Regions from separate parts of the Rahnella sp. BIGb0603 genome, predicted to be linked through region 1. Evidence: predicted binding sites of a transcription regulator. Region 1 holds the regulator's gene; each other region holds the start of a gene.
What was found. The regulator Fur, encoded in region 1, represses iron uptake genes when iron is present. The targets are predictions, from matches to a motif close to ATAATAATGAGAACNACTATCAA.

Region 1 (10,414 bases):
TTTCTGCTGAAATCCTTCCAGCAGGGAGAATGGCGCTTCAATGTGCCGGTTCTGCTGAACGAGTATGCCAAAATTGTCGGCTGGGAAGAGGTTCCGGCGTCGGATCGTCCGGCGCTGTTCATCCGTGGCGGGGATTCGCCTTATGTGCAGGATGCGTATCGCGAAGATATTGGCCGCCAGTTCCCGCAGGCAAAAGCCTATGTAGTCGCCGGAGCCGGTCATTGGGTGCACGCAGAAAAACCCGACGCCGTCCTGCGCGCTGTGCATCGTTTCATCGATTCGCCGTCGGTTTAACATCCTGGGGATAAATTGTGCAAAAAGTCTGCACAACTTCGAAAGTTAACGTGAAATCAGGGCAATCAGGCGTTGTGAACCCCAGGCGCGCCAGTGTATGATTGCGCGCTATAATTTTGCCGCCCCGTTTTACTCGAAGTGAGTTACGGGGGGTAAATTGGGTCAGGGTTTCTTAGCCCGAAATGTGTGAAACGCTCGTCAGGAATCGGCTTGCCGTTTTCCGATGTAAAAACTTCCCTGGTTGTACCGCTACCTATGGCAAAAGAACAACTGGATCGCACGACGATTGATCTGTTCGCAGATGACCGCCGTCCGGGGCGTCCAAAAACTAATCCGCTTTCCCGTGATGAACAGCTCAGGATCAACAAGCGCAACCAGTTACGCCGCGATAAAGCGAGCGGTCTGCGTCGCGTAGAGCTGAAAATGAACGCCGATGCTGTTGATACCCTCAATAAGCTGGCAGAAGAACGCAATATCAGTCGTAGCGAACTGATTGAAGAGATGTTGCTGTCGCATCTTAACGGTCAGGAAGGCTGATAAAAAAGCGGATAACCTCCCGGTTATCCGCCTGTTTTCTTTCCTTTTACGCCTTAACTCTCATCTCAGAACGTTTCCCAGTTTGCACTGCTTTTCGATGTCATTACACCGGTTGCAGGCCGTAACAACGGCTGAGAAACCACGCTGGCGGGTCGTTTTCCGACATTCGTGATACTGTCTTTGAGTTTGAACGTCGCGACGGCGTTGTTCAGCAATGCAGCCTGCTCTTCCAGCGAAACCGCCGCGTGTGAAGCCTGTTCCACCAGTGCGGCGTTCTGCTGCGTTACGCTGTCCATTTGTGTGACTGCTACCGCAACCTGGCTGATGCCTTTGCTTTGCTCATCAGACGCCGAAGCGATTTCCGCCATAATATCCGTGACATGCGTGATTGAACGCACCACTTCGTTCATTGTCTGACCGGCGTTTTCCACCAGTTTTGAACCGCTGTCGACGCGGGAAACGGATTCACTGATCAGTGATTCGATTTCTTTCGCCGCCTGCGCACTGCGCTGGGCCAGATTTCGGACTTCACTGGCAACCACCGCGAATCCACGCCCCTGTTCGCCTGCGCGCGCGGCTTCTACCGCGGCATTCAGCGCCAGAATGTTGGTCTGGAAGGCAATGCTGTTAATAACCGAGGTGATCTCTGCAATTTTCTTCGAGCTGCCGGAGATATCTTTCATGGTGCTGACGACGTCAGCCACAATGTTACCGCCTTTTTGCGCGGTAGAAGACGCTTCCATCACCAGCTGGCTCGCGTGATGCGCATTGTCTGCGTTGTGTTTTACCGTTGCAGTCAGTTCTTCCATACTGGCTGCCGTTTCTTCCAGTGCAGACGCCTGTTCTTCGGTTCGGGAAGACAGATCATTATTCCCGGCAGAGATTTCGGACGCGCCCTGATAGATGTGGTTGGTACAGTTGCGGATGGTCTGAACGGTATTTTCCAGACTGGACTGCATAACGTTGAGCAACGGGATCAGTTTACCCGCGCAGTTTTTGCCGAACTCTTCCAGATAATGCGTCAGGTCGCCGCTGGCAATTACGGCGAAATGATCGCGGATTTTATCCAGCGGTTTCACCAGTGCCATCACCAGATAACGGTCGGTCAGCAGCAAAATAAGCAGGCCGAGAGAAAAAGCCGTCAGCAGAATAACTTTGCTGTAATAAGTCAGATGGTTTGATTTGGTCTGCGCCGCCTCGAAATCGACCGCAATCTGCCCGCTGACTTTCGTCATTGAGGCACCAAAATTGCGGCTCAGCGCTGGAACGGTATCGTTCGCCAGCTGATTATAGGCATCGAAATTTTTGCCGATGGCCGCTGAATATAACGGCGTAACGCCTTGCGCGACCAGACTTTCCCAACTGGAGACCAGTTCCTGAACTGACGCTTCATCTAATCCCGGATGCGGAGCCGTTTTGAAACTCGCCAGCGCCTGTGACAGACCATCGAGTGACTGTTTTGCCGTATCAAAAATTTCCTGCCCTTTTGACGGATCCGCCTGGAGCTGCCCCACGGCACGACTTAAACGTGTCACGGTACGAAAGTACTGATCATTTCCTTTATTGATCAGCGCCATATTGTTGACCAGTTCGGTACTGTTTTGGGTGTTCTGAGTCAGCGTATTCAGGGAGGTGACGGTGTAAATAGACACACTCGCCCACATGACGCAAAAAATGCCCAGAATCGTTAATAATGCGGCCCTGATGGTAATATTTTTTAAAAACTGCACGATATGCCTCTCTCGAAACAGGACTGTTTCTGGTCTGAGGATTGACGGGGATGCGGAGAATCAAGACAGGTAGCCAGCAGGCGTTTGCCCCCGGACATGTTTGAACACCTCTCCGGGCATCGATTTCTTTATTATGTTGAGATTCCTCTCGCATCATCTATCGGCGTTCAACGGGCAAACTTAAGGAGTGGCGGGAATTATTTCTTAATTTTGCTTTTGCCCTCAATAAGTTTGAGGTTATTAAAAGCACACGAAGGCGATAACACTTAAAAAGATTGCCCGATAAACTTATTCACCAGTTAAGAAGGCGAGCTGAAACATATTCTCCGCCGCGCGAGTTTGCTATCATCTGCGTTATTATTGCCTGCAATGCAGAGCACTTCATTAAGAACAAGAGGTTAGGTAATCTTATGGCCGTAGTAGGTATCTTCTTTGGATCCGATACAGGTAACACCGAAAACATCGCGAAAATGATCCAGAAGCAATTGGGTAAAGATGTTGCAGAGGTGCATGACATTGCGAAGAGCAGCAAAGAGGATCTGGAAAAATTCGATATTTTGCTGATCGGTATTCCAACCTGGTATTACGGTGAAGCGCAGTGTGACTGGGACGACTTTTTCCCGACGCTGGAAGAGATAGATTTCGAAGGTAAGCTGGTTGCGCTGTTTGGCTGCGGCGACCAGGAAGACTATGCCGAATACTTCTGTGATGCGCTCGGTACCGTGCGTGACATCATCGAGCCACGCGGCGCGGTGATCGTAGGTCACTGGCCAACTGAAGGCTATCACTTCGAAGCTTCAAAAGGTCTGGCTGATGATACGCACTTCATCGGGCTGGCAATTGACGAAGATCGTCAGCCGGAACTGACCAACGAACGTGTTGATGCATGGGTCAAACAGATCACAGAAGAACTGAGCCTTTCAGAAATTATTGGCTAAAAACCCTGTTGGCCCTGAGGATTTATTCTACAATTGAAGGGCCAAACTATTACTGAAATTAACAATTTAACCGCTACAAAATTGTAACTTTCGGTGGTATCAAGGTACACTGAGTTCATCTGTTTTTTCTATCGATCAAGTCGTTGCATTATTGAATGTGACAGGCATTTTGTGATCTTTATTAACAGGCTACGTTTTTGAGAATCGGCACACTTCCCTTAAACGAAGAATCCTTAAACGACAAATTTTTGTGCCGCCGATGCCACAGGCTGCATGCCTCAACTTGATTAGCACATAGTAACAGGACTGAATCCGCATGACTGACAACAACACCGCACTGAAGAAAGCCGGCTTAAAAGTCACGCTTCCGCGCCTCAAAATCCTGGAAGTGCTGCAAGCGCCGGAAGGTCATCACGTTAGTGCGGAAGATCTTTATAAGCAACTGATTGATATGGGCGAAGAAATTGGTCTGGCCACGGTTTACCGTGTTCTTAACCAGTTTGATGATGCCGGTATCGTCACCCGTCATAACTTCGAAGGCGGCAAGTCTGTTTTCGAACTGACTCAGCAACATCATCATGATCACCTGATCTGCCTTGATTGCGGCCGCGTTATTGAATTCCGCGACGAATACATTGAAGGCCGTCAGCGTGAGATTGCGAAGAAACACGGTATTAAACTGACCAACCACAGTCTGTATCTGTACGGACACTGTGAAGCGGGCGATTGCCGCGAAGATGAATCTTTGCACAATGACAAACCTGCGCAGTAATCTGCACGGTCAGTCCGAATAAATTAACCGCTGAAAGGCGGTTTTTTTATGTCTGTGTTCCAGGATGAGAGTTAAAACGCAAAACCCCGGCAAGCCGGGGTTTTGCGTTCCATGATGGTGCTTGTTTCAGATCCCTGCTTTTAGTTAACCGGATTAGGTGCGTTATTGGCTTTGATTTCCTGCCAGATCTTGCCGCAATCCGCCGCATACGCCTGCCCGTCACCGGTCTTACGCGCCGTCAGACAGCGCTGATAATCCACCACACGAACCGTTTCCTGTTCCGCAAATTTCTGGTGGGCTTTTTCCTGTTTGAGCTTGTTCAGCAATACCTGACAGGAGGCCAGTTTGTCCGGATTGCCTTCTGCCGAATTAATACACGCGCTGTATGCCTCACGCGTTTGAGAAATCTGAGCCTGATCCGCGGTTGGCGCACAACCTGCCAGCACAACGGAGGAAACCACAATCATCAGTAATTTTTTCATCGACATAGCGACCTCAGAAAATAGTGAATGGAGCGATAACGATGAATTTCACGTCTTTTTCATCCTGGAAAATGTTGCCGTACCCGCCGCCCCAGCTCGGGATATCCGAGTGGTTGTCGTACTGGGTGTAATGCAGTTTGAACAGCGTACCTTTCGCGCGCCCTTCCTGAATGGTGTACAGCGCATCAAGGCTCCAGGCACTTTCTTTCAGGCGCTGGCTCTGATCATAGATTGGATTGGTACTCGGTTTGGCATCCCACGCGTAAACATAAGAACCGCCCACTGCGAAGCCCGGCAGATCCCATTTCGCCAGATCGTAAAGTACGCCTGCGTACACCGCTTTTTCGCCGTTGGCGTTGAAGTCAGAACGGTTGTCCCACCACACATCAAGACGTCCGTTAGAAGAAGAATACGTCGGGGTCATGCGTTGTAAAAAATAACCCTGATTCCCCTCAGCTTTGACCATCGTCCCTTCCAGACGCCAGTTGAACTGGCCGGTGGTGTAACCGAAAGTCAGTGCCTGCAACCAGGCCAGACCGTCATACAGGCTGTTCGGATCGTTCTGGTTGCTGATACGATCTTCCGCACCATAGAATTGGTAGCTGGTGGTGAGCGGATTGCCCATCAGATCAATTTTGTACGACGCTTTGGCGAAGTACTGATCGACGTAACTTTCTGCCTGACCGAATGCCGCTTCCAGTACGAGATCATTTTTGAAGTCGTATTTCGCACCCAGCGAGTGGATATAGGAAACACCGGTTTTCTTGTCGTTCTGGCGGAAATCATCCATCTCCAGATGCCACGGCGATTTGTATTCATCTGCCCACATGTAGGAGAAACTCAGTTCGCCCGGATCGCCAAAATCATGTTTATACCCGGCTTCGGCACCGCGATAGGTACCCGGCATAAAGCTCCAGTGCGGGGCGATCAGCGTTTGTCCGGTGGGCTGAATGTAACCAGCATGGCCCCAGAATCCGCCGTATTTGAATTTACCGGCCGCTTTGTAGAGGCTGACGCCACCTTTATCGCCGGAATAGTCTTCGTCATACGCATGGTTTTTGGAGGAGAACGCGATTTCGTTCGGATGACCGCTGTCGCTGGCTTCGGCTAATTCGATCGCGGTAAATGCGGCGACGTCGATACCGAACATGTCCCAGGCATAGCCGGAAGAGAAATCAAGGTTCAGGTTGGCGGTCGCGTGCGAAAGGTTGGTGGCGTATTTATCGTAATCGGGGTTATTCACCGTGACTTTTGTGCCGTCAGGGCGGGTTTCTTCTTTGGTTTTGTTCAAATCTTTGCGGTCGCGTTCGCGCTGCCAGTAATACACACCGCCGGTCAGCGTCGAATCATCAATAAAGCCAGCCGCTCTGGCCTCTTCAGGGAACATCATTCCGCCGCCCAACAAAGTGCCAGCCAGCGTGTACATCACAGGTTTCAGGTAAGCCGATCCCCTGCCCCTGTTAAGGTGCTTGTGCATAGAAATTCCTCATTTTGACTAAAAAAACGTGCAAAACCCAAACGGGTATTAAAAGCGGCCGCCAGAGGCGTAACCGTATAAAGCAGGATTAAGAGTATTTTTCGCGACGCGAATTATCAATGGGTAATTAAACCCTGATAGCTGAAGTATGACAAAGTGCACATAAAGATGAAAAAGTGTTACAAACGAGGAATGCGAAGGTTTAAATCAGTGGACTCTGACAATCGATAACTAAAACAGATAATTAAGTAAAAACCGTATTGACTTAAACGTTTCAGCACGCTGATATTCGGAAAGGAAGGTCCTAAAAAGCAAACATGAAAAACGCATTAATTCGCGATGAAAAAGAAAATTCCGTGAATTTCAGACATAAAAAAACGCAGCCGGAGCTGCGTTTAGCAATCGTTCATCGGTGACTTACGCGACGGGTTTTGATTCCCAGGTATCACGCAGGCCAACGGTACGGTTGAAGACCAGATTTTCAGCGCTGGAATAGCGGCTGTCAGCACAGAAGTAACCTTCACGTTCAAACTGCAGGCTGATTTCAGCCTGTGCAGCCACCAGAGAAGGCTCAACGAAACCGTGCGCGATCACCAGGGATTCCGGGTTGATCGTGGTCAGGAAATCTTCTGCCTGGCCAGGATTCGCGACGCTGAACAGACGGTCATACAGACGGAATTCCGCCGGTTTGCCTTCAGACGCAGAAACCCAGTGGATCACACCTTTTACCTTGCGGCCATCGGCCGGATCTTTGCTCAGCGTTTCGATATCGTAAGAACAGAAGATCGTCGTCACATTGCCTTCGGCATCTTTTTCAATGCGTTCCGCTTTGATGACATACGCATTGCGCAGACGAACTTCTTTGCCCAGCACCAGACGTTTGTATTGCTTGTTCGCTTCTTCGCGGAAATCAGCCTGATCGATATAAATCTCACGGGTGAACGGCACTTCGCGCGTCCCCATCTCCGGTTTGCTCGGATGATTAGGCATTTTCACCATTTGCACATCTTCACCGGTAAAGTTCTCAATGATCACTTTAACCGGATTGATGACAGCCATGGCGCGCGGCGCATTTTCGTTCAGATCGTCACGGATACAGGATTCCAGCGCCATCATTTCGACATTGTTATCTTGCTTGGTCACGCCGATACGACGGCAGAATTCACGGATAGACGCAGCAGTGTAACCACGGCGACGCAGGCCTGAAACGGTCGGCATACGCGGGTCATCCCAGCCTTCGACGATCTTATCCGTCACCAGCAGGTTCAGCTTACGCTTGGACATGATGGAATATTCAAGATTCAGACGGGAGAACTCGTACTGACGCGGGTGGCAAGGGATGGTGATGTTATCGAGAACCCAGTCATACAGACGACGGTTGTCCTGGAATTCCAGCGTACACAACGAATGGGTGATCCCTTCCAGCGCATCGGAAATGCAGTGGGTGAAATCATACATCGGGTAGATGCACCATTTTTTGCCAGTCTGATGGTGTTCCGCAAACTTAATACGGTAGATAACCGGATCGCGCATCACGAAGAATGGCGAAGCCATATCGATTTTTGCACGCAGACACGCCGCGCCTTCAGCGAATTCACCGTTGCGCATTTTTTCGAACAGCGCGATGTTTTCTTCTACGCTGCGATCGCGGTACGGGCTGTTTTTGCCCGGAGACGTCAGTGAGCCACGGTATTCGCGGATTTCATCCGGAGACAATTCGTCAACGTAAGCCAGACCTTTGTTGATCAGCTCCAGCGCGTAGCCGTGCAGTTGATCGAAGTAGTCGGAAGAATAGTGAATATCACCGCTCCAGTCGAAACCTAACCACTGGACGTCGTGTTTGATCGACTCAACGAATTCGATGTCTTCTTTTGCCGGGTTGGTATCGTCAAAACGCAGGTTGCACTGCCCCTGATAGTCTTGCGCAATACCGAAGTTCAGGCAGATAGACTTCGCATGGCCGATATGCAGATAACCATTAGGCTCGGGCGGGAAACGGGTATGAACGGTATTGTGTTTCCCGGTCGCCAGATCTTCATCAATAATCTGACGGATAAAATTTGTTGGGCGGGCTTCAGCCTCACTCATTGTGCAATTCCTCTACGCAACATTGACTCTACAGATAACCTGTTATGTTCCAACAAGCCACGTCGGGAAACAACCGTTACTTGCATAAAATAGTGGTTATCTGCATACCGCGTGTCCGTAAACAATAAAAAGCGGGAAGAGATTGCTCTCTTCCCGCTAAGACTTAACTCAACTGAATCAGCGTCAGGAAATTATTTACCCTGAATCTCAAACAGTTTGGTCTGACCGGCTACGACTGAACCGCTGGCCAGTGAAATCACACCGGTGTAATCATCGATGTTGCTGACCACAACCGGGCTAATCATTGAGCGCGCGTTAGCGTTCAGGTAAGCCAGATCCAGTTCCAGTACAGGCTGACCGGCAGTGACCGTTGCGCCTTCTTCAATCAGGCGGGTAAAGCCCTGGCCGTTGAGTGCAACGGTGTCGATCCCCATGTGCACCACGATTTCAGCACCGGAAGTGGTTTCCAGGCAGAACGCATGGTTGGTGTTGAAGATTTTCACCACGGTACCCGCAGCCGGAGCGACAACTGTTTTATCCGTCGGACGAATCGCGACACCATCGCCCACCGCTTTGCTGGCGAAGGCTTCGTCTGGCACCTGATCCAGCGCTACGATGTCACCGGTAACCGGAGCCACCAGCGTTTCAACGACCGCTTTAACGCTGTTTGGTACAGCCTGCGGAGACGCTTTCACAACCACGGGGGCTGCTGCGCTGCCTGCCGCAACCGGACCACGCGCCATCACTTTCTTCATTGCATCAGCCAGAGATTCCGCTTTTGCACCGACGATAACCTGAATGCTTTGTTTGTTCAGACGAACAATACCGGACGCACCCAGACGTTTGCAGGCTGCATCATCAACAGTACCAGCATCTTTCACGTTCAGACGCAGGCGGGTAATACAGGCATCAATACCTTTGAAGTTATCAGAACCGCCCAGCGCACTGATGTAGCTCACGGCCAGCTGGTTCAGACCTTCTTCAGTATTGCTGTTCGCTTCCGGTTCACCGATATGGTCGGCGTCGTCTTCACGGCCCGGCGTTTTCAGGTTGAACATGCGGATAATTACGCTGAACAGTACGAAGTAGATGACGAAGAACACAACGCCCATCACCAGCAACATCCAGACGTTTTTACTTGCCGCCGGCAGGTTGTACATCAACGCGTAGTCAATCGCACCCGCAGAGAAGGAGAAGCCAGCATGGATACCCAGCGCAGTTGCAACGTACAGGCTGATCCCGGTCAGGATGGCGTGGACTAAATACAACAACGGAGCAAGGAACATGAACAGGAATTCTAACGGCTCGGTCACACCGGTCAGGAATGCAGTCACCGCAACGGAGACCAGCATACCGCCCACCAGTGGACGACGTTCTTTCGGTGCGGCGAAGTACATTGCGCATGCTGCGCCTGGCAGACCAAACATCATGATTGGGAAGAAGCCGGACATGAACATCCCTGCGGTGCCGTCACCCGCGTAGAAGCGGTTGATGTCGCCGTGGAATACTGTGCCTGCTGCGTTGGTGAAGTCACCAATCTGGAACCATGCGATAGTGTTCAGAACCTGATGCAGACCGGTTGGGATCAGCAGACGGTTTACGAAACCGAAGATACCCGCACCGAATGCGCCTGCGCCTACGATCCACTCACCACCGGCGCGGATTGCATCCTGCACCGGAGGCCAGACGTAACCGAAGATCGCGGCCAGAATCAGACAGAAGAAGCCTGTTGCGATAGGAACAAAACGTTTCCCACCGAAGAAGCTCAGGAAATCAGGAAGTTTGATATCAGACCAGCGGTTGTAAACCATACCGCCGACCAGACCGGTGATGATACCTGCCAGAACGCCCATATTGACGGCCGGGTTGATGGTAATCATCGCCTTGGTCAGAATGAAATAACCAATACCACCCGCCAGTGCCGCAGCACCCGCGTTATCTTTAGACCAGCTTGATGCCACACCAATAGCAAAAATCAGGGCCAGGTTATCGAAGATTCCGCCACCGGCTTGCGCGATGAACGGCATATTAAGAAGATCAGGCTGACCGAAACGCAGCAGTAACGCAGCGACAGGTAGCACGGCTATCGGCAGCTG
Region 2 (10,414 bases), on a different contig from region 1:
ACCTGAATCAGCGTCTGGTTGAGATTGCCCAGCGTGGCGTTGAGATTATTGCCAATCGACTCAATGGGCATTTTCGATACCTTGCCGATGAGCGTGGCGAGCTGTTCCTGAAGGTGATCAAATCCGCCATTCAGCGTCGGAATGCGCAGCGGCCGCGCATTGATATCGTAAGAAACTGGCGCGGCGTTCGGAATAAAATCGAGCGAAATATACAACTGGCCGGTCAGTAAATTCCCGGTGCGCGCCTGTGCGCGAAGGCCATGTCTGACCATATCCCGCAGGAAAACGGCGGCCTGTTTCCGGGCATCTTTTTCTGGCTTTGGCAGTTTCTCCAGCACCTGACCGAGCCGGTTCGGGTATACCTCAATCGTCACCACCGAAATAAACCGTGAACCGGCTGGCTCGTAATCCAGATCGATGGCGGTCACTTTACCGAGTTTTACGCTGGAGAATTCCACCGGCGCGCCGGTTTTCATTCCGCGTAACGATTGCTGGAAACGCAGCTGAAGGATTTGCGGCGTGCCGTCCTGCGGTGCCATAGCGGACGCCTGATCGTCGGCCAGCGTAAAAACGCTGTGATCGGGGGAAGGTGTGGCGGCGGGAGCGGCGTCTGGTGGATTAGCAAAGGCAATGCCGCCGGCAATAACCGACGCCATGGTCTGCGTTTTCAGCTGTAACCCTTCGGAATCGAGCGATAAATCCAGCCCGCTGGCATTCCAGAACCGCGTGGCAGAGGTGACGAAACGGTCATAGGGTGCGTCGATAAAGACGTTAAGGCTGACGCCTTTGCCGTCAGGGCGCAGCGCGTAGGACGACACCCGGCCCACGGGCACGCGGCGGTAATAGACGGCGGAACCGATATCCAGCGAACCGAGATCGCCCGATACCACTTCAAACTGCCTGCCGGGCATACCGTTGATGACCGCCGGTGGCGATTCCAGCCCCTGAAAAACTGAACCGGTTCTGCCGGATGTGCCGGTATCCAGGCTGATATACGCGCCGGAAAGCAGCGTGTCGATGCCCGAAACGCCGCCCATACCGACGCGCGGACGCACCACCCAGAAGCGGGTATCGGCTTTCGCCAGGCTTTCGGCACTCTTCATCAGTGACACTGTCACGAGTACGCGCTGGCTGTCCGGGCTCAGCGTGATGGATTTCACCAATCCGACGGTGACGTCTTTGTATTTCACCTCGGTTTTTCCGGCCTGTAATCCGCTTGCGGTCTGGAACGTGATCGAAATCTCCGGCCCGGCGGAGGCCCACATCTGAAAAAACAAAAACAGCCCGATTACCGCAGCGGCGGCAGGTACCAGCCAGACCAGCGACGGACGCCAGCGGCGCGGCGTGATTTCAGGTGCCGGAGAAACGTGTTCACTCATTCTTGTTATTTTCCCAAATCAAACGCGGGTCGAACTTCATGGCGGCAAGCAGGGTAAAAATCACCACGGCACCAAAAAAGACAATGCCGATGCGCGGTTCCGCACTGCTGAAACCGGGGAACTGCACCAGTGCGGCGACCAGTGCCACGACCATGACGTCGAGCATCGACCAGTAACCGATATATTCCGTCAGGCGGTACATCCGTGCGCGGCGAACGCGGCTCCTGGCCTGGCCTTTTCCGGCGGCAAGCAACAGCCCGCCGAGGATCAGGAATTTGGCGCAGGGCACGACCACGCTGGCGATAAAAATGACGGTGGCGACGCCGTATGAACCGGACGCCCAGAATTCTGCAATTCCGCCCGGAATGGTATTTTCACCGCCGTAACCGGCCAATGAGCTGTACATCACCGGCAGTAAATTGGCGGGTAAATACAACAGCAGGGCGGTCAGCAAAAACGCCCATGACTGGCTGCGGCTGTCGGGCTGGCGCGGGTGCAGCGCCGCATGACAGCGCGGGCACGGCAAACGATGAACGCCGGAAATATGCTCGCAGACCAGCCCGCAAACGTGGCAGCGGACGAGCCCCTGCGGTAACGCCTGCATGGGCATCACGGGCGGTAGCCGCGAAGGGTTTTGAGTGTCCATAACGGCTGGAAATCCTGATGATTGATCACGGGTAACAGCAGACATAAACCGAGCAATGCCCAGGTACCGGGGCCGGTGGTGATTTCAACCAGACCGGAGAGTTTGATAGCAGCAATCAGGATACTCAGCAGCGCGACTTCCGCCATGCTCCACGGTGCCAGCCCGGCGAGCAAACGCATGGCGGAGGCAAAACCGGGCGCGGCTTTTTTCCTGCACGCGTGAAATAACACCCAGCCGAGCAGCAAAATTTGCAAACACGGGCAGACAATCATCAGCAACGCCACCGGGATCGCCAGCGGCGACGCATAGCTGTGTGCCAGCGCCATCGCGGTTTGCCATAGCGTGGCCGCCTGCGACTGGCCGTGGAAGCCGATTTCCAGCACCGGAAAAACATTGGCGATGATAAAAAACAGCGCCGCCGTGAGGGTGAGCGCGAACCATTGTTCCAGACTCAGCCAGCTTCCCCGATACAACACCGCCCGGCAGCGCGGGCAGTATGCGGCCTCGCCGGGCCGCACGGATTTTCGGGTATACAGGCTGTCGCAGTGTTTGCAGATGATTTGCTGCGGATAGATTTTCATCATGAGCCCTTTCTGATTCAGCCGGTTATTTCAGCTGTTCCTGCAACTGATCCGCCCCTTTCTCCAGCCCGGTTTCTGCCGCACTCAGCGCGCCAAAAGTCGCCCCGATGTTCAGCGAGTTCGGGTACTGGCGTGAAATATAGGATTTGAGCAACTGATTGGTCGGCGCATCGTAGATTTCCACCGCATAACTCACCGAGCCGGTAAACGACCCTTGTTTGCCGCGGATTGACTGCACGATGTTGTACGGCCCGCCCATCAGGTCAAAGCGTGTGAACGTGCCGACAAACGGCGTACTGGTTTCCGCGCCGGTCAGCGTCAGGCGAATGCGCAAGGTTCCCGGCGTGATGGCGTTGGTCAGCGGGAACCGTTCCGCCACGCTTTTGCCGAAGACCTGCTGCATATGCGCCGCCAGTTGTTGTTTTTGTTCAGGAGAAACGTCATCAAACTGGGCATCTGCTCCCTGATAAATCACCACCGGATCCACAATGGCGCGGGAATATTTATTCCAGTCGACCGGCGTGTTGTAGCTGAAAGCGATATGCCCGGATTCATCCTGCGTGTCAGGTTTCATCCGGGAAGAAGAAGTGACCCCGGTGTAGGGCACAGGCTGGGTACTCGCGCACCCCGTTAATAAACCTAAAGAAATCAAAGCTGCCAGCGGATAGCTGTTTGTTAACGCAGACATACGTCTTACCTTCTTATGAAAAAATGCAGCGGGATGTCGGTTTACTTTTTCATTAAACCGTACAGTACGGTACATTTATGGGGTAAGACAATTCTCCTGTCAAGAAAATGTACAGGTGGGTTCAGTTATGAAAGTAAAAAAGAGGAAGTGTGGCAAATAGCGGTTTGCGGGGAAGGGCGAACAAACGGGTTCCGGCAAAGGTGGTCACCTCTGCCGGAGCGATTTAATTACTTCATCTCATCTGCCAAAATTGCGCGGACTTTTTCCAGCACCGGAGCCGCCTGTGTCACGCCTGCTGCGGTTTGCTCTTTTGCCCACGCGGCCTGAATCTCCGGATAACGGCTCACCGTTTGCCAGTGTTCCACTTCGCTGTGCTGAAGTTCGCGGACGTTTGCGCCGTCTTTGCGCAGCGCATCCAGCTGGTTTATATAGCCTTTGTCCATCACCTGACCGGCAGTTTTGTAGGCAGTTTCTGCGGCGCGGTGAATGGCATCCTGATCGGCTTTCGCCAGCCCGTTCCAGACCTTTTCATTCATCACCAGCAGATAAACGTGGCCGAGCCACAGCTCGCGCGAGACTAAAACCTCCGGTGCCATTTTCTGAATTTTCAGGTCATAACCGCTGTCCACGTTGACCATAATGCCGTCCAGCGCGCCGGTCTGAAACGCTTTCACCGTTTCCGGGCCCCACGGCATTGTTACCGGCTTCGCGCCCGCATTTCGCAGAAAATCCTGATGCCAGAAACTCGCTGAACGCCACGTCGTGCCCCGGATATCTTGCAGATTTTTCAGCGGATGCGTGCTGAAAAACGCCACCGGATAACCGGTGCCGAAGAAAATGTTCACGACGTTTTCGTGATGTAACTCGGCAGGAAAAGCCGGAATTTCGGCGTAAACGCGGCGGAAGAATGCAATCTGTCGGTCACCGGTCGGCCCGGCGGGAAAGCTTTTAAAAATCTGATGCAGCGGCAGATCTTTGGCCGCGTATTCCGGCACAACGGTGCCCATATCCGCTGCTGAACCCTCACTGATTACGCTCAGCGCGTTATAACCGGTCGCCCGTTCGCTGCCCCAGTGCGCGTTAATTTTCAGACGACCCTGTGATTCTTTTTCAATCGCCGGGAAGAAAACGTCATTGATGAAGCGGGTGCGCGTGCCACCCAGCGGTTCATGATCGGTGTAGTTCAGCAGGGTGGTGGCGTTTACGCAGACGGGTGACAGCAACAGGGCGAGCACCAGCGCGAGCGGTTTTCTGATTAATTCCATGTAATCTCTCAGTGAAATGATGATGAGGAAAACAGGGAGTCTAGTCGTTTCCGGTGTGGGCTGTTGTGCGCGGCAACCATTTATTTGCTGATAATCAGACACAAAAGCGCCTCTGCGAAAAGCGACAGGGGCGTTAAAAAAACATCTCAGAAGCCATTACGGAACGGAACCCGGAATATGCCCCTGCATATCGACACGCATGACACCGTGGTTCGACGTTGCCCCGCAGCCCGCCAGATACCGGCATATTGCAACAGGGCAATCACGCTGCAGGCGGACTGTTTCTGAGTATTATTTGGCAGATAAATATGAGGGAATGCAGTCCCCTGAGTACGGGTAATCGGCATTTTTTTATTTCCTTTCGCTTTGGGACAGCATGGATGGAGATTAAAAACTAGCACCCGGGAAACGATGAAAAAATCTGCCAGATGGCCGTGGGGTATTGGCTATAACCTGCATCTTGAAACATAAAAAAGCGCCATGTTTTCACATAGCGCTCAGGTTTTCGGTGATGAATTATCGCTTAGAAATCGACATTCACGCCCAGCTGGAAGCTGCGGCCTGGCATCACGGCCAGCGCTTTGTTGTATGCATCCTGATTGGTGGTTTCAGTCAGGTTGCGGCTGCTCAGGTAATCCCAGTACTTACGGTCGGTGATGTTATAGACGCCGCCGCTGAGTTTTACGTTTTTCGCCACTTTCCAGTAGGCCGTTGCATCAAGCAAACCGTAGCCAGGAACATTCATGTATTCCGTGGTGGAATCCGTGATCGGTGTACCGGCGTTGGTGTAGCTCTGACGGTTGGTCGCTTCGGCTTTTTTACCTTTCACGAAGGTTGCAGTCAGCGCCGTACCGTAGATGCCTGACGGATCATCCCATGCCACACCGGCTACAAATTTCATTGGCGGAACGCTGTCGATATCAACGTATTTGTCACCCGCGTAGCTGGATTTAGATTCACCCTTGGCGTAACCCAGTGCGAAGCTGGTGCTCAGACCGTCAACGCTGCTGAACCACGTACCGTAGTTGATTTTAGTGCTCAGATCGCCACCGTAGATAAACGCTTCATCGCGGTTTTCGGCCTGATAAATCGTATAAATATTGGAAGGCACGTTGGTGAACATGCCCGGGCTGCCTGCGCGGGTGTAACGGGTGTTAGCGATGAAGTTTTTGTACGTGTTGTAGAACACGGCCGTTTTAAAGGTCACGCCTTCGGTCGCTTCACCTTTCATGCCCCATTCGAAGTTGTTGCTGGTTTCGGTTTTCAGATTGGTATTACCGATCAGCGCATATTGCTGAGAACCGGCATAAGAAGAACCGAGGTTCCAGGAGCCGTAAAGCTGGCTGGCATCCGGGAACTGTGCGCCGCGACGGTATTGCAGGTAAGTCATCAGCTTAGGCGTGATGTCATACGTGAATGCCAGTGATGGCAGAACCTGCGTATCGGAGTTGGCTTTACCGTACAAAGTAGAAACCTGGCTTTCAGACACGGTGCTGTTAGACAAATCGGACAGGTCTGTCGCTTTCGTATTCTGGTACGCCACACGCACCGCAGGCACGATGCCGAAGTTATGGCCGTCAAGGTCAAACTTCATGGTGTCTTGCAGGAAACCGCCGAGAACGTAAGAACGGCTGTTGGCTTCCGGCTGCATGATGGTGGTGTAAACACTCTGGTCCGGGCTTTCGCGGAACGGACGTTCAGTGTTAGAGATGCGACCGTTGATCCCGGCACTCAGCTCGTGGCGACCCAGCGTTTTGAGCCAGCTGGTTTCCGCGCCATAGGTGCTGACGTCGTAATCGGAATAGACGTTCATCATCTCTTTGCTGGCGTTCGGCATGTACGTGTTGTCATGCGCCTGGGTGTACTGGTAATAGACTTTGGAGACCACGGCGTCAGCGAAATCGTTGAACGGTGTCCATTCGTCTTTCAGGCTTGCGCCCCAGCGGCGGGTGTTACTTTGCTGCTGTGCGGTACCCAGAATGGAGCTGCCAGCGCTGTTCCACGCGTCGTAATGGGTGTGATTGATTTTCTCGTAGTAATCGAGCGTGCCGGTGAATTTATGTTCGTCGTTTGGCTGCCAGATACCGGACGTCATGATGGCGTTAGAGTGCCAGTTCGCCGGATAAGCGTCGTGCGTCCCGCTGTTGTTGCTGGTTTCCTGACCGTCGCGGCGGCTGATCGCCACAAGGCCACGCAGGGTTTCGTCACCGGCAGCGGCAGTAATGCCGTTGTGCCATGAACGGTCTGAAGAATCATAATCAGACTGGTAACCGAAATAGGTTTCTTTGCCCGGACGCAGGTAATCGTCTGCGGTTTTTGGCAGGAAGGAAACGGCGCCGCCGATGGAAGTGTTGGCGCGTTCGGCTGACGTTGCGCCGGATTCGATATCCACCTGGCCGTAAATATACGGGTCGATGTAATCACGGCCGATGCCGGATGTGCCTAAACCAGCGCGGCTGGCGTAGCTGCGGCCGGTAGCACTTGGCTGTGGAATGCCGTCAACGTCGATGCTGACGCGGTTGCTTTCCAGACCACGAATGTTATAGCCGGTGTAACCGCTGCGGTCGAAGCCGCTTTTGCCGTTGCCGGAACCGCCACTTGAGCCGGTCGCGGTGATCAGTGGCTCATAACGCATGATGGTACCGAAATCGTTACCGCCACGTTTTTGCATTTCAGCCGCAGTGATGGTGGTTTTTGAGCCCGGCGTTTTATCCGGCAGGGTCTCGGTGACGGTCATCACTTCTTCATTGTTCTGTGCCAGATCCTTCGCACTGCGCACCACCGGTTTCTTTTTGATGGTTTCTGTAGATTGCGCTTTGTTCTGTGCCAGATCGGTGTTGTCTTTAACGGCTTCCGCTGCGTTTACGTTAAAGGTGGTGGTGAGAATCGTCCCCATGAAAATGACGTTTTTCACCAAACCCTGCTGTGTAAAGGATTTGAACATTTGTTTTTAGTCCTGCACTAATTTTTTTAAGTTCTGCTCGCATTTACTGCCTTTCGACAAATTCAGACGCGCTTGTCATCTGCTTTAATCTTCCGTGAAAAAGCCGTTGTCCTTATAAAATATGGGTTTAATTACCGTCCTTACCCATTTCAGCTTTGTGCGAATGATAATGATACTGATAATTGTTATCAACAAATTGGTAAATAAAAATGCGCTTCTTAACGAAATCTTTGCACTTCGTTCTGAAAAATGGGCTACGCCGGTCGCTTTACAAGGCACAAACCCGTCGTTAGAGTGGGGACATCAGGGAACTGTACTGTACAGTTTCGCCGCGACGGTTTTTGGCCGTGGCCGTAATAGCAACGTCAGGAGGGAAGATGAAAGTCCGCACCGAAGCCCGCAGGGAGGCGATTATCGATGCCGCAGCGCAATTGTTTCAGGAAACCGGTTACGAACGCGCGTCAATGAATGAGCTCGCCCGGCGTCTCGGCGGTTCAAAGGCCACGCTCTACAGCTATTTCCCGTCGAAAGAAGCGTTGTTGGTGGCGGTGGTGAAAGCCTATGCCACCGGGCATCTTTCCGACGCCGTCAGCGATCTGACCCAAACGTGGGCGGATGCCAATCTTGAAACCATCCTCACCCGTTTTGGTGAAAGAATGTTGCTGGTGCTGACCAATGATGTCTCCGCGCTGGCGGTGTATCGCATGGTGATCGCCGAGTCCGGGCATTCCGAAATCGGCACGTTGTTTTATGACGCCGGGCCACGGGAGAGCGTCGATATCCTGGCAAAATTCCTGGGCAGTGCGATGGAGCGAGGGCAACTGGCGCAGGCCGATGCGCATCTGCGCGCCTTACAGTTTCTGGCGCTGGTGACGGCGCAAACCAACACGCGCGTCTATCAGCGTAATCCGGCACCGCTGGAAATTGCGGAAATCCGCCAGATGGTGAGCAGCGCCGTCGATATGTTTTTGCGCGGCGCGGTGCGTTAATCCACCCGGTGCGTTCTGCTGCACAAACCGCCAACCGGCCTTCTTCACGATGGTCGGTTTTTTTTTGAAGTCGTTGCATAAAATATTACTAAGATATATCTTTCACTGAATTGAGAATCATTCACGTCCTGAGCGGGCTCGCGATGATAAGTTTCGCCACCTTGAGAGAAAAAATATGGAACACAAACGCACTGAATCTTCCGCCGCCAACCTGCCGGTGCGCGTTAAGAACGAACTGGTTTTCCGCCACATCACGGTAAAAAGCGCGGAAACGGTTTCCGGCTGTTTTAAACGCATTGTACTGAACGGCGACGAGCTGAAAGGTTTTACGTCCCGCGGTTTTGATGATCACATCAAACTGTTCTTCCCGGCAAATCCGGGCGACATGATTGTTCCGCCGACCGCCACAGAAGACGGCATTGCCTGGGGCGAAGGCCCGCGTCCGGTTAACCGTGAATACACACCGCTGCATTTTGATGCGCAAACTAACGAACTGACGCTGGATTTTTATATTCATGACGGCGGTGTGGCCAGCGAATGGGCCGACAATGCCAAACCGGGGGATAAACTGATCATTGGCGGGCCGCGCGGTTCCCTGATTATTCCGACGACCTACCGGTGGCAGCTGTATCTTTGCGATGAAACCGGTCTTCCGGCAGTAAAGCGCCGCCTGCGTGAACTGAAAGAGGCGGCTGTAAACGCAAAAATCACCGTACTGGTGAAAGTGAAGGACGTGAGCTGCATCAGTTATCTGGATGAAGCAAAAGATTTCAACGTCGAGTGGATCGTCAGCGATGAGCATAATGGCTATCGCGAAGATGATGCGGTTGTGCAGAAATTGAAAAGTCTGATGCTGCCTGAAAATGACTATTACGTCTGGGCCACCGGCGAAGGGAAATTCGTCAAAGGCCTGAGTGATTATTTCACCGAAACCCGCGGGCTGGATGCAAACTTTGTCCGCTGCGTGGCGTACTGGCACGCGAAATAATTTTCTGCGCCGGAACTGATTTACCCCTGTCAAGCGTGACGGAATATTTTCCCGCAGATAACAGAACGTATTTTCCCTGTTATCTGCGGTCTTTTATTTCAGTCGCTACGAATTAATACTTTGTTGCAACTGCCGCGCAAATCATTACGGCAGCCGCCCTGAACGCCATTATTTATTATTTCTGCCATCATTATAATTCTTATGACAAATTCTGAATCTTTATTCAAAGGAATGGTTATGAAATTAAAAAGCCTCAACGGGCGCTGGCGGGCGCTTTGTCTGTTACCTCTGCTGTTAGCCGGATATTCCTCTTTCAGTATCGCTGCTGATCCCGCAGCGCCTGCGCGGGAGGTGGTCAGGCCGGTGATGTCCTGCGCAAAACTTGCCGACGTTTCGCTGACCGACATTGGCGGCGAAGGCAGCCGGATCACGACTGCCAAAGAAATCACCGTGAACGGCGCAGCGGCCTGTGAAGTCGATGGCAATCTGCATCCTGAGATCGGTTTTCAGGTGATCCTGCCGGTTTCATCGTGGCAGCAACGCTATATGCAAATCGGTTGCGGCGGCCTTTGCGGGAATATTCAGCTGCAAATCGGCGCAGCAGCGGGTTGTACGCCCTTAAATACCAACGGTTTTGTTCTGGCCGCCACCGACATGGGCCATTCCATGAAGGAAGGTGACTTTGGTAAGGATCCTCAGAAACGCGTGGATTTCGCCTACCGCAGCCAGCATCTGACGGCGGAAGTGTCGAAAAAGCTGATCACGGCTTTCTATGGCCGCGCGCCTGCGTATTCCTATTTTAACGGCTGCTCGGACGGTGGCCGTGAAGCCCTGATGGAAGCGCAGCGCTTCCCGCATGATTTCAACGGGATTATTGCCGGTGCCGCCGCGATGAATTTCCAGTCGCAGAATGCGGTTTATCACGCCTGGCAGG
Region 3 (10,414 bases), on a different contig from region 1:
TGTCTGCGGCATTTTTCAGAGCATCATCCAGCGTACAAATGCTGTAAAGCACACTGAAAACGGCGTCCAGTCCGTGGCTGTAAACGACATCCACATCTTTGGTCAGGCTGCCTGCGATACCAATGACAGGTTTGTTATAACGCTTGGCGACGCGCGCGACACCAATCGGCACTTTACCGTTGATGCTCTGGCTGTCGATGCGCCCTTCGCCGGTGATAACCAGCGTGGCGTCTTTCACCAGCGCATCAAGACCCAGCGCGTCCGTGACAATCTCAATACCCTGACGAAGTTCAGCATGGCAGAATCCGAACAACGCCGCGCCCATTCCGCCTGCCGCGCCGGCACCCGGAACATGCTCAACGTCAATGCCCAGATCCTTTTTGATCACCCGCGCATAATGATGCAGATAGCTATCGAGCTGTTCGATCATTTCCGGCGTCGCGCCTTTTTGCGGCCCGAAGATCGCAGAAGCGCCGTCTTTTCCGGTCAGCGGATTGGTGACATCACAGGCCACTTCAAAGCGGCATTTTTTAATTCTGGGATCCAGTTCGCTGATGTCGATATGGTGCAGTTTCTCCAGCTCGCCACCCCCCTGACCAATTTGCTTGCCTTCTTTGGTCAGCAGTTTTGCGCCCAGCGCCTGCATCATGCCTGCCCCGCCGTCATTTGTGGCGCTACCGCCGATGCCAATAATGCAATGTTTAACGCCATGGTCGAGCGCGGAATGGATCAGCTCGCCCGTACCGAAAGAGGTGGTTTTGAGGGGGTTGCGCTGCGCCGCAGGCACACTTTCAAGCCCACTGGCGGCCGCCATCTCAATGAAAGCGATTTTCTCATCCCCGGAGAGCCCGAAGAAAGCCTCAAGTGGCGTGCCCAGCGGCCCGGTGACAGTCACCTTAACCACGCGGCCTCCGGTCGCCGCCACCATCGCTTCGACGGTGCCTTCACCACCGTCAGCAACCGGCAGTTTGACATACTCCGCCTCGGGGAAAATCTCACGGAAACCACTCTCGATGGCCTTTGCCACATCCAAAGCAGACAAACTTTCTTTGTATGAATCCGGTGCGATCACTATTTTCATAAAGTCATTACCTTCATAAACTGCACGCGCCGAAGTGGAAAAGCGTCCTGTCAGTTTTGCATCCTGCCTGAAGGGAAACGCGGCCTGTTTGACGATTTTAGGCCACGTTGCCACCACAGACTAACGGGTAACTTCAACCTTCGCTAAGGTTTCATAATAGCGTGCAATGGCGCTATGGTCAGATTGCCCGTGACCATCCGCTTTCAGTGCCTGCATCATTTCCATGACCAGCGAGGTCAGAGGCAGTTGCGCGCCGACGCCGTGAGAAGTGTCCAGCGCGTTGGCTAAATCTTTGATATGCAAATCGATACGGAATCCCGGTTTGAAGTTGCGATCCATCACCATCGGCGCTTTTGCTTCCAGAACCGTACTTCCCGCCAGACCGCCGCGAATCGCCTGGAAAACTAAATCAGGATCCACGCCCGCTTTGGTCGCCAGCACCAGCGCTTCGGACATCGCCGCAATGTTCAGCGCCACAATGACCTGATTCGCCAGTTTGGTGACGTTTCCTGCGCCGATATCACCGGTATGCACCACGGAACCGGCCATGGATTTCATGATTTCATAGCATTTTTCGAAGACCGTTTTATCTCCGCCGACCATGACGGACATGGTGCCGTCGATGGCTTTCGGTTCGCCGCCGGAAACCGGCGCATCGAGCATCGCGATTTCTTTCGCGGCCAGCGCCTGGCTGATTTCACGGCTGGCCAGCGGCGCGATAGAACTCATGTCGATGAAAATCGTACCCGGACGCGCGCCTTCAATCAGGCCATTTTCGCCCAGCGCCACTTCTTTGACCTGCGGTGAATTCGGTAACATAGTGATGATGACGTCAGAGAGCGCAGCGACCGCTTTCGGTGTTTCCGCGGACGTTGCGCCCAGTTTCACCACTTCGCCGACCGCGTCCTGATTACGATCCATCACGACAACCTCATAACCTGCTTTCAGCAGGTTTTTGCTCATAGGTTTGCCCATGATGCCTAAACCAATAAAGCCAATTTTCATTCGGGTATCCTCTTTATATTGATGTGATGAGACCGGTTCACTGGGTAAAGCGATCGCACAGCGCCTGAGTACCGGCGCGGAAAACGCCTAAATCACTACCGACGGCAACAAAGGTTGCGCCCCAGTCCAGATAGCGACGTGCGTCCGCTTCAACCGGTGCCAGAATGCCGCTGGCCTTGCCGTGTGCTTTTGCACGTTCAAAAATGTGACGGATTGCCGCCTGAACTTCCGGGTGTCCGGCATTACCGAGATGTCCCATGGCCGCTGCCAGATCGCTCGGGCCGACAAAGATGCCGTCGATGCCGTCAACGGCCGCAATCACATCAAGGTTGTCGACGCCTTGCTGACTTTCGATCTGCACCATAACCGCGATGTTGTCGTTAATGCTGGTGAAATAATCCGGCACGGTGCCGAACATATTGCTGCGATGAGAAACCGAAACGCCGCGGATCCCCGCTGGCGGATAACGGGTAGACGCCACGGCGCGTTCGGCCTGTTCCTGTGTTTCAACAAACGGGATCAGGAAGTTATAGAAACCAATATCCAGCAGGCGTTTGATGACGACCGGATCATTAAATTGCGGGCGCACAACCGGCGCACTGCGGCTGCCTTTCAGCGCCATCAGCTGCGGAACAAACGTCGTGACATCATTCGGCGCGTGTTCGCCATCAAGCAGCAGCCAGTCAAAACCCGCCACACCGAGCACTTCTGTGGAGATCGGATTGCACAGCGCTGACCAGCAGCCAATCAGGGTTTTCCCTTGCAATAAGTCCTGGCGAAACCGGTTTGGAATCATTTGATTACTCATCTCTAACCTCGTTATGGAGCGGGAGCCGGAGTGCCCGGAAAACCCGCCATCGCAATTTACTGTTTTCGAGTTTCAGACGCTTAGGTTCAGCAGCATCGGGCCGGAGCTGAACTCTCATGTTGCACATCACACTATTTATGCAAAATTTTTCGCAGGAAAAAATTCAGTTTTGGAATACTGTTTTATTTTTCTATTTTCTATTATTTCCTGCGAAAAAAACTTATATAAAACCCGCGTTTCGTGCATTTATCCTTGCGTTAAATTAACCCACAGGGTGTTCCAAAATGCTTCCTGAGAGCCAATACAGTATAAAAAACAGGGCTCAAAATAACACTGTGCAATCGCACAAGAATGCACGATGTTATTGTGACTATTCTTTTGCATACACACATCAGCGTGGGAGGAGAATCACAGATTGTGAAAACCGGATATCCCTGCAAATCAAAGGGTGATATTCATCACATTTAATCTGTCACCTGCCCCACAGAATAACGCTCTGCGGGCAAAAAGCTGGTCAGTTGCACAATGAGCTTCCGGCATCAGTCCTTTATAATGAACTCCCTCTTCCGTACGGACAGCAAGAGTGTCAGCGTAACGTTCAGAGAATTACCTGAAGCCTTCTTTCAGGATATTTAATAAAGCGGAGACAGTTATGTCACGTAATAAAGATAAAGAACATGCTACCGAAGCGCTTTTTATAAAGGTTCATGAAAGCGATAACGTTGCTATTATTGTTAATGACAATGGTTTAAAAGCCGGCACCCGATTTTCTAACGGTCTGGAATTAATTGAGCATATCCCGCAAGGCCACAAAGTGGCTTTAACCCCTATTGCGAAAGGCGGCGATATAATTCGTTATGGTGAAGTCATTGGTTATGCCGTTCGGGATATCGCGCGAGGCGGCTGGATTGATGAATCCCTGGTAGAGCTGCCGGTTGCGCCGGAACTCAACAGTCTGCCGCTGGCGACACGTGTCCCGCAACCGTTGCCGCCGCTGGAAGGTTATACGTTCGAAGGTTATCGCAATGATGACGGCAGCGTAGGCACGAAGAACCTTCTGGGGATCACCACCAGCGTTCACTGCGTGGCGGGCGTAGTGGATTACGTGGTGAAAATCATCGAGCGTGATTTATTACCAAAATTCCCCAATGTCGACGGCGTTGTTGCACTCAATCACCTTTACGGTTGCGGCGTGGCAATCAACGCGCCCGCGGCCATTGTGCCGATCCGTACTATCCACAATCTGGCGCTGAACCCGAATTTTGGCGGCGAAGTGATGGTCGTCGGGCTGGGTTGCGAGAAATTGCAGCCGGAACGTTTGCTGGAAGGTACGCCGGACGTGCAGGCGATTTCGCTCGATGACACCCACATCGTGCGTTTGCAGGATGAACAGCACGTCGGCTTCCAGTCGATGGTGGACGATATTCTCACCGTCGCGCAGTTCCATCTTCAGCGCCTGAACAGCCGCCAGCGCGAAACCTGCCCGGCGTCGGATCTGGTCGTCGGCACACAATGTGGCGGCAGTGACGCGTTCTCGGGCGTTACGGCGAACCCGGCAGTCGGCTTTGCATCGGACCTGCTGGTGCGCTGCGGCGCGACCGTGATGTTCTCCGAAGTCACCGAAGTCCGCGACGCCATCCATCTGCTGACACCGCGAGCGGCTGACGTGGATGTCGGGAAACGCCTGCTGGAAGAAATGGCCTGGTATGATAATTACCTGTCGATGGGCCAGACCGATCGCAGCGCCAACCCGTCGCCGGGCAACAAAAAAGGCGGTCTGGCGAACGTGGTCGAAAAAGCGCTCGGCTCGATCGCCAAATCCGGCACCAGTGCTATCTCGGAAGTTCTGTCACCCGGACAGCGTCCGACGAAAAAAGGTTTGATCTACGCCGCCACACCTGCCAGCGATTTTGTCTGCGGTACGCAGCAACTGGCGTCAGGCATTACCGTGCAGGTGTTCACCACCGGTCGCGGTACGCCTTACGGCCTGCTGGCAGTTCCGGTCATTAAGATGGCGACGCGTACCACGCTGGCAAACCGCTGGCATGACCTGATGGACATCAACGCAGGGACGATCGCAACCGGTGATGCGACTATCGAAGACGTCGGCTGGGAGTTGTTCCGCTTTATTCTGGATATCGCCAGCGGCCGTAAGAAAACCTGGTCAGACACCTGGGGCATCCACAATGCGCTGGCGGTGTTTAACCCGGCGCCGGTGACCTGAGTTTTAGTGTTTCAGGAAAGCAAAAGGCCAGCAAATGCTGGCCTTTTCTGTTTTTGTGCGTCTGGGGCGTCAGGATTTATTTCACCGCAGCACCGGTCTGTTCTGCACCGACCAGACCGACTTTCAGATAACCGGCTTTACGCAAGTTATCCATCACGCTCATCAGCGTTTCGTAATCCACGGTCTTATCCGCACGGAAGAAAATCGTACTCTGCTTGTTACCCTGCGTGCGCTGGTCAAGCATCGCGGTCAGGTTGTCGCTGTTTACCGGGTTATCGCCGAGGAACAGCTGCTTGTCAGATTTCACCGTCAGGAAGATCGGCTTCTCAGGACGCGGCTGCGCTTTTGCCGTCGAGGCCGGTAAGTCTACCCGCACATCGACGGTAGCCAGCGGCGCTGCCACCATGAAGATAATCAGTAACACCAGCATGACGTCGATAAAAGGCGTGACGTTGATGTCATGCATTTCACCGCTTTCGTCGATATCGTCGTTTAACCGAATAGCCATAATCTGTTCTTATCCTACGCGTAACTGGCCTGTCTGACCGCGTGGCGCATCGCCTTCGCTGGCAGCCAGATCCAAATCACGACCCTGCAACAGAATAATCTGCGCCGCCACATCGCCTACCTGATGGCGGTAAGAGGTAATGGTACGGGCGAAAATGTTGTAGATAACCACGGCCGGGATCGCAGCAATCAGGCCGACAGCCGTTGCCAGCAAGGCTTCAGCGATACCCGGTGCGACGACCGCAAGGTTGGTGGTCTGCGTTTGCGCGATACCAATGAAGCTGTTCATGATGCCCCAGACTGTACCGAACAGGCCGACGAACGGAGAAATTGCCCCGATGGTCGCCAGTATGCCGTTGCCACGCCCCATGTAACGGCCAGCGGCGCTGACGCGGCGCTCAAGGCGGAAACCGGTACGTTCTTTAATACCGTTGTTGTCGGTGGAACCGGCAGACAACTCCAGTTCGTTCTGCGCATCGCGAATCATCTGCGCGCTGATGCTGCTGGCGGCAAAGCTTTCGGCCTGCTCAGCGGCTTCATCCAGCGTACGCACGGAAGACAACGCATCGAATTCGCGACGCATGCGCCGTTTACCGCTGAAGACTTCAGCGCCTTTGCTAAACAGCAGCGCCCAGGTGACGACGGAAGCCAGCAGCAGGCCAATCATCACAGTTTTCACCACCACGTCAGCGTGGTGATACATGCCTAATACAGACAAATCGGTAGGAATGACAGGCGTCGCTTCGGTCGGCGCAGGTTGCATTAACGGAGCAGGGGTCGCATCAGCTGAAGCCGGTGCCGGGGTGTCAGCCGTTGCAGGTTGAGCCGCCGCAGAAGTCACGGCTTGTGCCGCAGGCGTCGCAGGTGCGGCCATCGCGTTGCCGCTTAAGCCAGCAACCAACATTAACGACATCAGTAGTGAAGTCGCCTCTTTCATCTTATTGCGAGCCGTTTTCACGCGTCGCCTCCAGCCAGAATCAGTGTGTAGAAGGAATGAATAACGCCGAATGATATCAAAGAAAAAGCCCTAATTGATAGTCGTTCTCATTATTATTTACATTGTCGCGCCTCGCGGCCCGCGTGTCATTGACAGATGACAAGGTTTATCGGGTTTGCATAAAGGATGAACAATTCCACCTTCATCACATTTCCTGCAAAAATCACATGGTAAATCAATCATCTGACTTTCATTACTAAAGGCAAAACAGCGTTTTAAATATTAAGTAACACCTTTTTACATTTGTTATGAGTTTGTGATAACGCTCAAATACCGCACAACACAAAATAGGATAAGGTGCTTGCACAGGCGAAGACCGCACACCGGCACGTCTTGTATCCCTATAATTTAAAAGCTTATTTAGACCTTTTTCATAATGAACAGGCCGGTTCTTCCGTTCGCCCTGATCGACGCTTGCTCTCATTTTCTTTCCCTTACCGAGTACCCTGGAGACAAACTGATGAAAATGCAGAAAGCACTTCTCAGCCTTTGCCTGAGTTCCGCCACCCTGTTATTTCCCCCTGCTCTTGCCGCGCAAACGCTGAAAGCCGCCGATGTGCATCCGCAGGGCTATCCCAATGTGGTCGCCGTTCAGCACATGGGCGAAAAGCTGCAACAACAAACCGACGGACGCCTGGAAATCAAAACGTTCCCCGGCGGTGTGCTCGGCGATGAAAAACAGGAAATCGAGCAGGCACAACTGGGCGCTCTGGATATTATCCGCGTATCCATGACGCCGGTTGCCTCGATTCTCCCTGAAATCAACGTATTCACCCTCCCGTATATTTTCCGCGATGAAGACCACATGCATAAGGTGCTGGACGGCCAGATTGGGAAATCAATCGGCGACAAGATCACCAGCAATCCCAACTCGCGTCTGGTATTTCTCGGCTGGATGGACGGCGGAACACGTAACCTGATCACTAAAGAACCGGTGGTGAAACCGGAAGATTTGCACGGCATGAAAATCCGCGTTCAGGGCAGCCCGATTGCGCTGGCGACGCTGAAAGCCATGGGCGCAAACCCGGTGGCGATGGGCGTCAGTGAGGTGTTCAGCGGGATGCAAACCGGGGTTATCGATGGCACGGAAAATAACCCGCCAACATTTGTCGCGCACAACTACCTGCCGGTGGTGAAAAACTACACCTACAGCCGCCACTTCATCATTCCGGAGCTGTTCCTGTATTCAAAAGTGAAGTGGGACAAGCTGAAACCCGAAGACCAGCAGTTGATCCTCAAACTGGCCAAAGAGGCGCAGGACGAGCAGCGCGAGCTGTGGAAAGCCTATAACGAGAAAGCGCTGGCGACGATGAAAGCGGGCGGCGTGAAATTCCAGGATATCGATCCGGCGACCTACGTGAAAGCCACGCAATCCGTGCGCGATGAATTCGGTAAAGACCATCAGGAACTGATGCAGCAAATCGCTGACGTTCAGTAATTCGTTGAACCGGGCAGCGTCCGCTGCCTCTTTCCCGACACTTCAGCGGAGGAACTTATGGTTTCCGGTTATCACACCCTGATGGACATCTTTTATCGTGGCGCAATGTGGCTGGCCGGGCTGGCTTTATTGCTGATGGTGGCGGTCATTCCCATCGGTATTTTCGCCCGCTACGTCCTGAACAGCGCCCTCTCCTGGCCTGAACCCATCGCGATTATGTGCATGGTGACATTCACCTTTATCGGTGCCGCCGTCAGCTACCGCGCGGGTTCGCACATTGTCGTCGCCATGGTCACCGACCGTCTGCCGCCTGCGATGAAAAAATTCTCTGCCTTGCTGGCTGACCTGATGATGCTGGCGATCAGCGTGTTTATTTTCTGGTACAGCCTGCAATTGTGCAGTGAACTCTGGCAGCAGCCGGTCGCGGAGTTCCCGCTGCTGACTGCCGGACAAACCTATCTGCCGTTGCCGGTAGGTTCTGCGCTGACGCTGTTATTCATCATTGAGCAGATCATTGCCGGACCGCAGCACCAGCGGCCTGTCGTGATGCTGGGCAATTCTGACGCCTGACCGGAGTCTGATATGGATGCATTAATCTTGTTGTTAACGCTGGCGGCGATGCTGGCGATTGGCGTACCGGTCGCCTATGCCGTCGGGCTTAGCGCGCTGGCCGGCGCGTGGTGGATTGATCTGCCGTTTGAAGCGCTGATGATTCAGCTGACTAACGGCGTGAACAAGTTTTCGCTGCTGGCGATCCCGTTCTTTATTCTGGCGGGTGCGATTATGGCCGAAGGCGGCATTGCCCGCAGGCTGGTGAGTTTTGCATATATTTTTGTCGGATTTATCCGCGGCGGTCTGTCGCTGGTGAACATCGTGGCATCGACATTTTTCGGGGCGATTTCCGGCTCTTCGGTGGCGGATACCGCATCAATTGGTTCGGTGATGATCCCGGAGATGGAGAAAAAAGGATATCCGCGCGATTTCGCCGCTGCCGTCACAGCCAGTGGTTCGGTGCAGGCTATTCTGACGCCGCCCAGCCATAACTCGGTGATTTACTCACTGGCCACCGGCGGCACCGTTTCAATTGCCGCGCTGTTTATCGCCGGTATTCTGCCCGGTTTGCTGCTCAGCCTGACGCTGATGGTGATGTGCGTATTATTCGCGCACAAACGCGGTTATCCGAAAGGCGAACGGGTGCCGTTCCGTCAGGCACTGAAGATTTTTATCGACACACTGTGGGGGCTGATGACGGTGGTCATCATCATGGGCGGTATTCTCAGCGGGATATTTACCGCAACGGAATCCGCAGCCATCGCCTGTTTATGGTCGTTCTTCGTCACTATGTTTATCTACCGCGATTATAAATGGAGCGAACTGCCGAAACTGATGTACCGCACGGTAAAAACCGTCAGCATCGTGATGATTCTGATTGGCTTTGCCGCCAGCTTTGGCGCGGTGATGACCTACATGCAGCTGCCGATGCGCATCACTGAATTCTTCACCTCCATTTCCGACAATAAATACGTGATCCTCATGTGGATCAACATCATGCTTCTGCTGATCGGCACACTCATGGACATGGCACCGATCATTCTGATCCTCACGCCTGTCCTGTTGCCCGTGGTCTTATCACTCGGCATTGATCCGGTGCATTTCGGCATGATCATGCTGGTGAATCTGGGGATCGGGCTGATCACTCCGCCGGTCGGTTCGGTGCTCTTTGTCGCCAGTGCAGTGAGTAAGCAGAGCATCGAAAAAGTGGTGAAAGCCATGTTGCCGTTCTACTGCGTGCTGTTTGCGGTGCTGATGCTGGTGACGTATATCCCGACCATTTCGCTGTTCCTGCCCAAACTTTTCGGCGTTTATACCGGCTGACGCCAGCCCGTGTTTCTCCCTTGCCCGTCGTGAAGACGGGCTTTTTTTGACCGTGTTGCTGAAATTTTCTCATCCACCCGCCAAAAGCCTGATCCCTGAAATTCATCATGTTAAGTTAATTGCATATCAGCGGATGCCACAGTGTGCCGCGCTACAAACAGGGTGAAATACGGATTATGTCGTCTAAAAAAATTGAAACCGCGCTGGTCAGCGCCGGAAGGGACAAGAAGTTTACGCAAGGCTCAGTGAATGCAGTTATCCAGCGTGCGTCATCACTGGTATTTGAAACCGTGGCCGACAAAAAACACGCCACCGCCAACCGCGCCAACGGCGAGCTGTTTTACGGACGCCGCGGCACCCTGACGCATTTCTCCCTGCAACAGGCGATGGTTGAGCTGGAAGGCGGCGCGGGTTGCGCGCTTTATCCGTGCGGCGCGGCGGCGGTCAGCAATGCGGTGTTGTCGTTTGTGGGCACCGGC

Region 2: the regulator Fur is predicted to act here: its motif matches at 7,673-7,695, upstream of M2403_RS14310 (TonB-dependent receptor domain-containing protein).
Region 3: the regulator Fur is predicted to act here: its motif matches at 6,657-6,679, upstream of exbB (tol-pal system-associated acyl-CoA thioesterase).

What each region holds. Positions count from the first base shown of each region.
Region 1 is NZ_JANUEX010000001.1:782,033-792,446, forward strand. Features, by position in the region: gene ybfF (esterase) at 1-294, shown strand, start outside; gene ybfE (LexA regulated protein) at 550-831, shown strand; gene M2403_RS03725 (methyl-accepting chemotaxis protein) at 897-2,561, opposite strand; gene fldA (flavodoxin FldA) at 2,972-3,499, shown strand; gene fur (ferric iron uptake transcriptional regulator) at 3,816-4,271, shown strand; gene chiQ (ChiQ/YbfN family lipoprotein) at 4,412-4,753, opposite strand; gene M2403_RS03745 (chitoporin ChiP) at 4,767-6,179, opposite strand; gene glnS (glutamine--tRNA ligase) at 6,648-8,318, opposite strand; gene nagE (PTS N-acetyl glucosamine transporter subunit IIABC) at 8,510-10,414, opposite strand, start outside.
Region 2 is NZ_JANUEX010000005.1:23,731-34,144, forward strand. Features, by position in the region: gene M2403_RS14285 (intermembrane transport protein PqiB) at 1-1,379, opposite strand, end outside; gene M2403_RS14290 (paraquat-inducible protein A) at 1,372-2,025, opposite strand; gene M2403_RS14295 (paraquat-inducible protein A) at 1,989-2,609, opposite strand; gene M2403_RS14300 (DUF3313 domain-containing protein) at 2,632-3,294, opposite strand; gene dctP (TRAP transporter substrate-binding protein DctP) at 3,522-4,559, opposite strand; gene M2403_RS14310 (TonB-dependent receptor domain-containing protein) at 5,083-7,455, opposite strand; gene M2403_RS14315 (TetR/AcrR family transcriptional regulator) at 7,881-8,492, shown strand; gene M2403_RS14320 (siderophore-interacting protein) at 8,668-9,480, shown strand; gene M2403_RS14325 (tannase/feruloyl esterase family alpha/beta hydrolase) at 9,718-10,414, shown strand, end outside.
Region 3 is NZ_JANUEX010000011.1:113,509-123,922, forward strand. Features, by position in the region: gene M2403_RS22900 (glycerate kinase) at 1-1,081, opposite strand, end outside; gene garR (2-hydroxy-3-oxopropionate reductase) at 1,202-2,140, opposite strand; gene garL (2-dehydro-3-deoxyglucarate aldolase) at 2,124-2,894, opposite strand; gene garD (galactarate dehydratase) at 3,547-5,118, shown strand; gene exbD (TonB system transport protein ExbD) at 5,195-5,626, opposite strand; gene exbB (tol-pal system-associated acyl-CoA thioesterase) at 5,636-6,562, opposite strand; gene M2403_RS22930 (TRAP transporter substrate-binding protein) at 7,083-8,060, shown strand; gene M2403_RS22935 (TRAP transporter small permease) at 8,118-8,630, shown strand; gene M2403_RS22940 (TRAP transporter large permease) at 8,643-9,935, shown strand; gene metC (cystathionine beta-lyase) at 10,112-10,414, shown strand, end outside.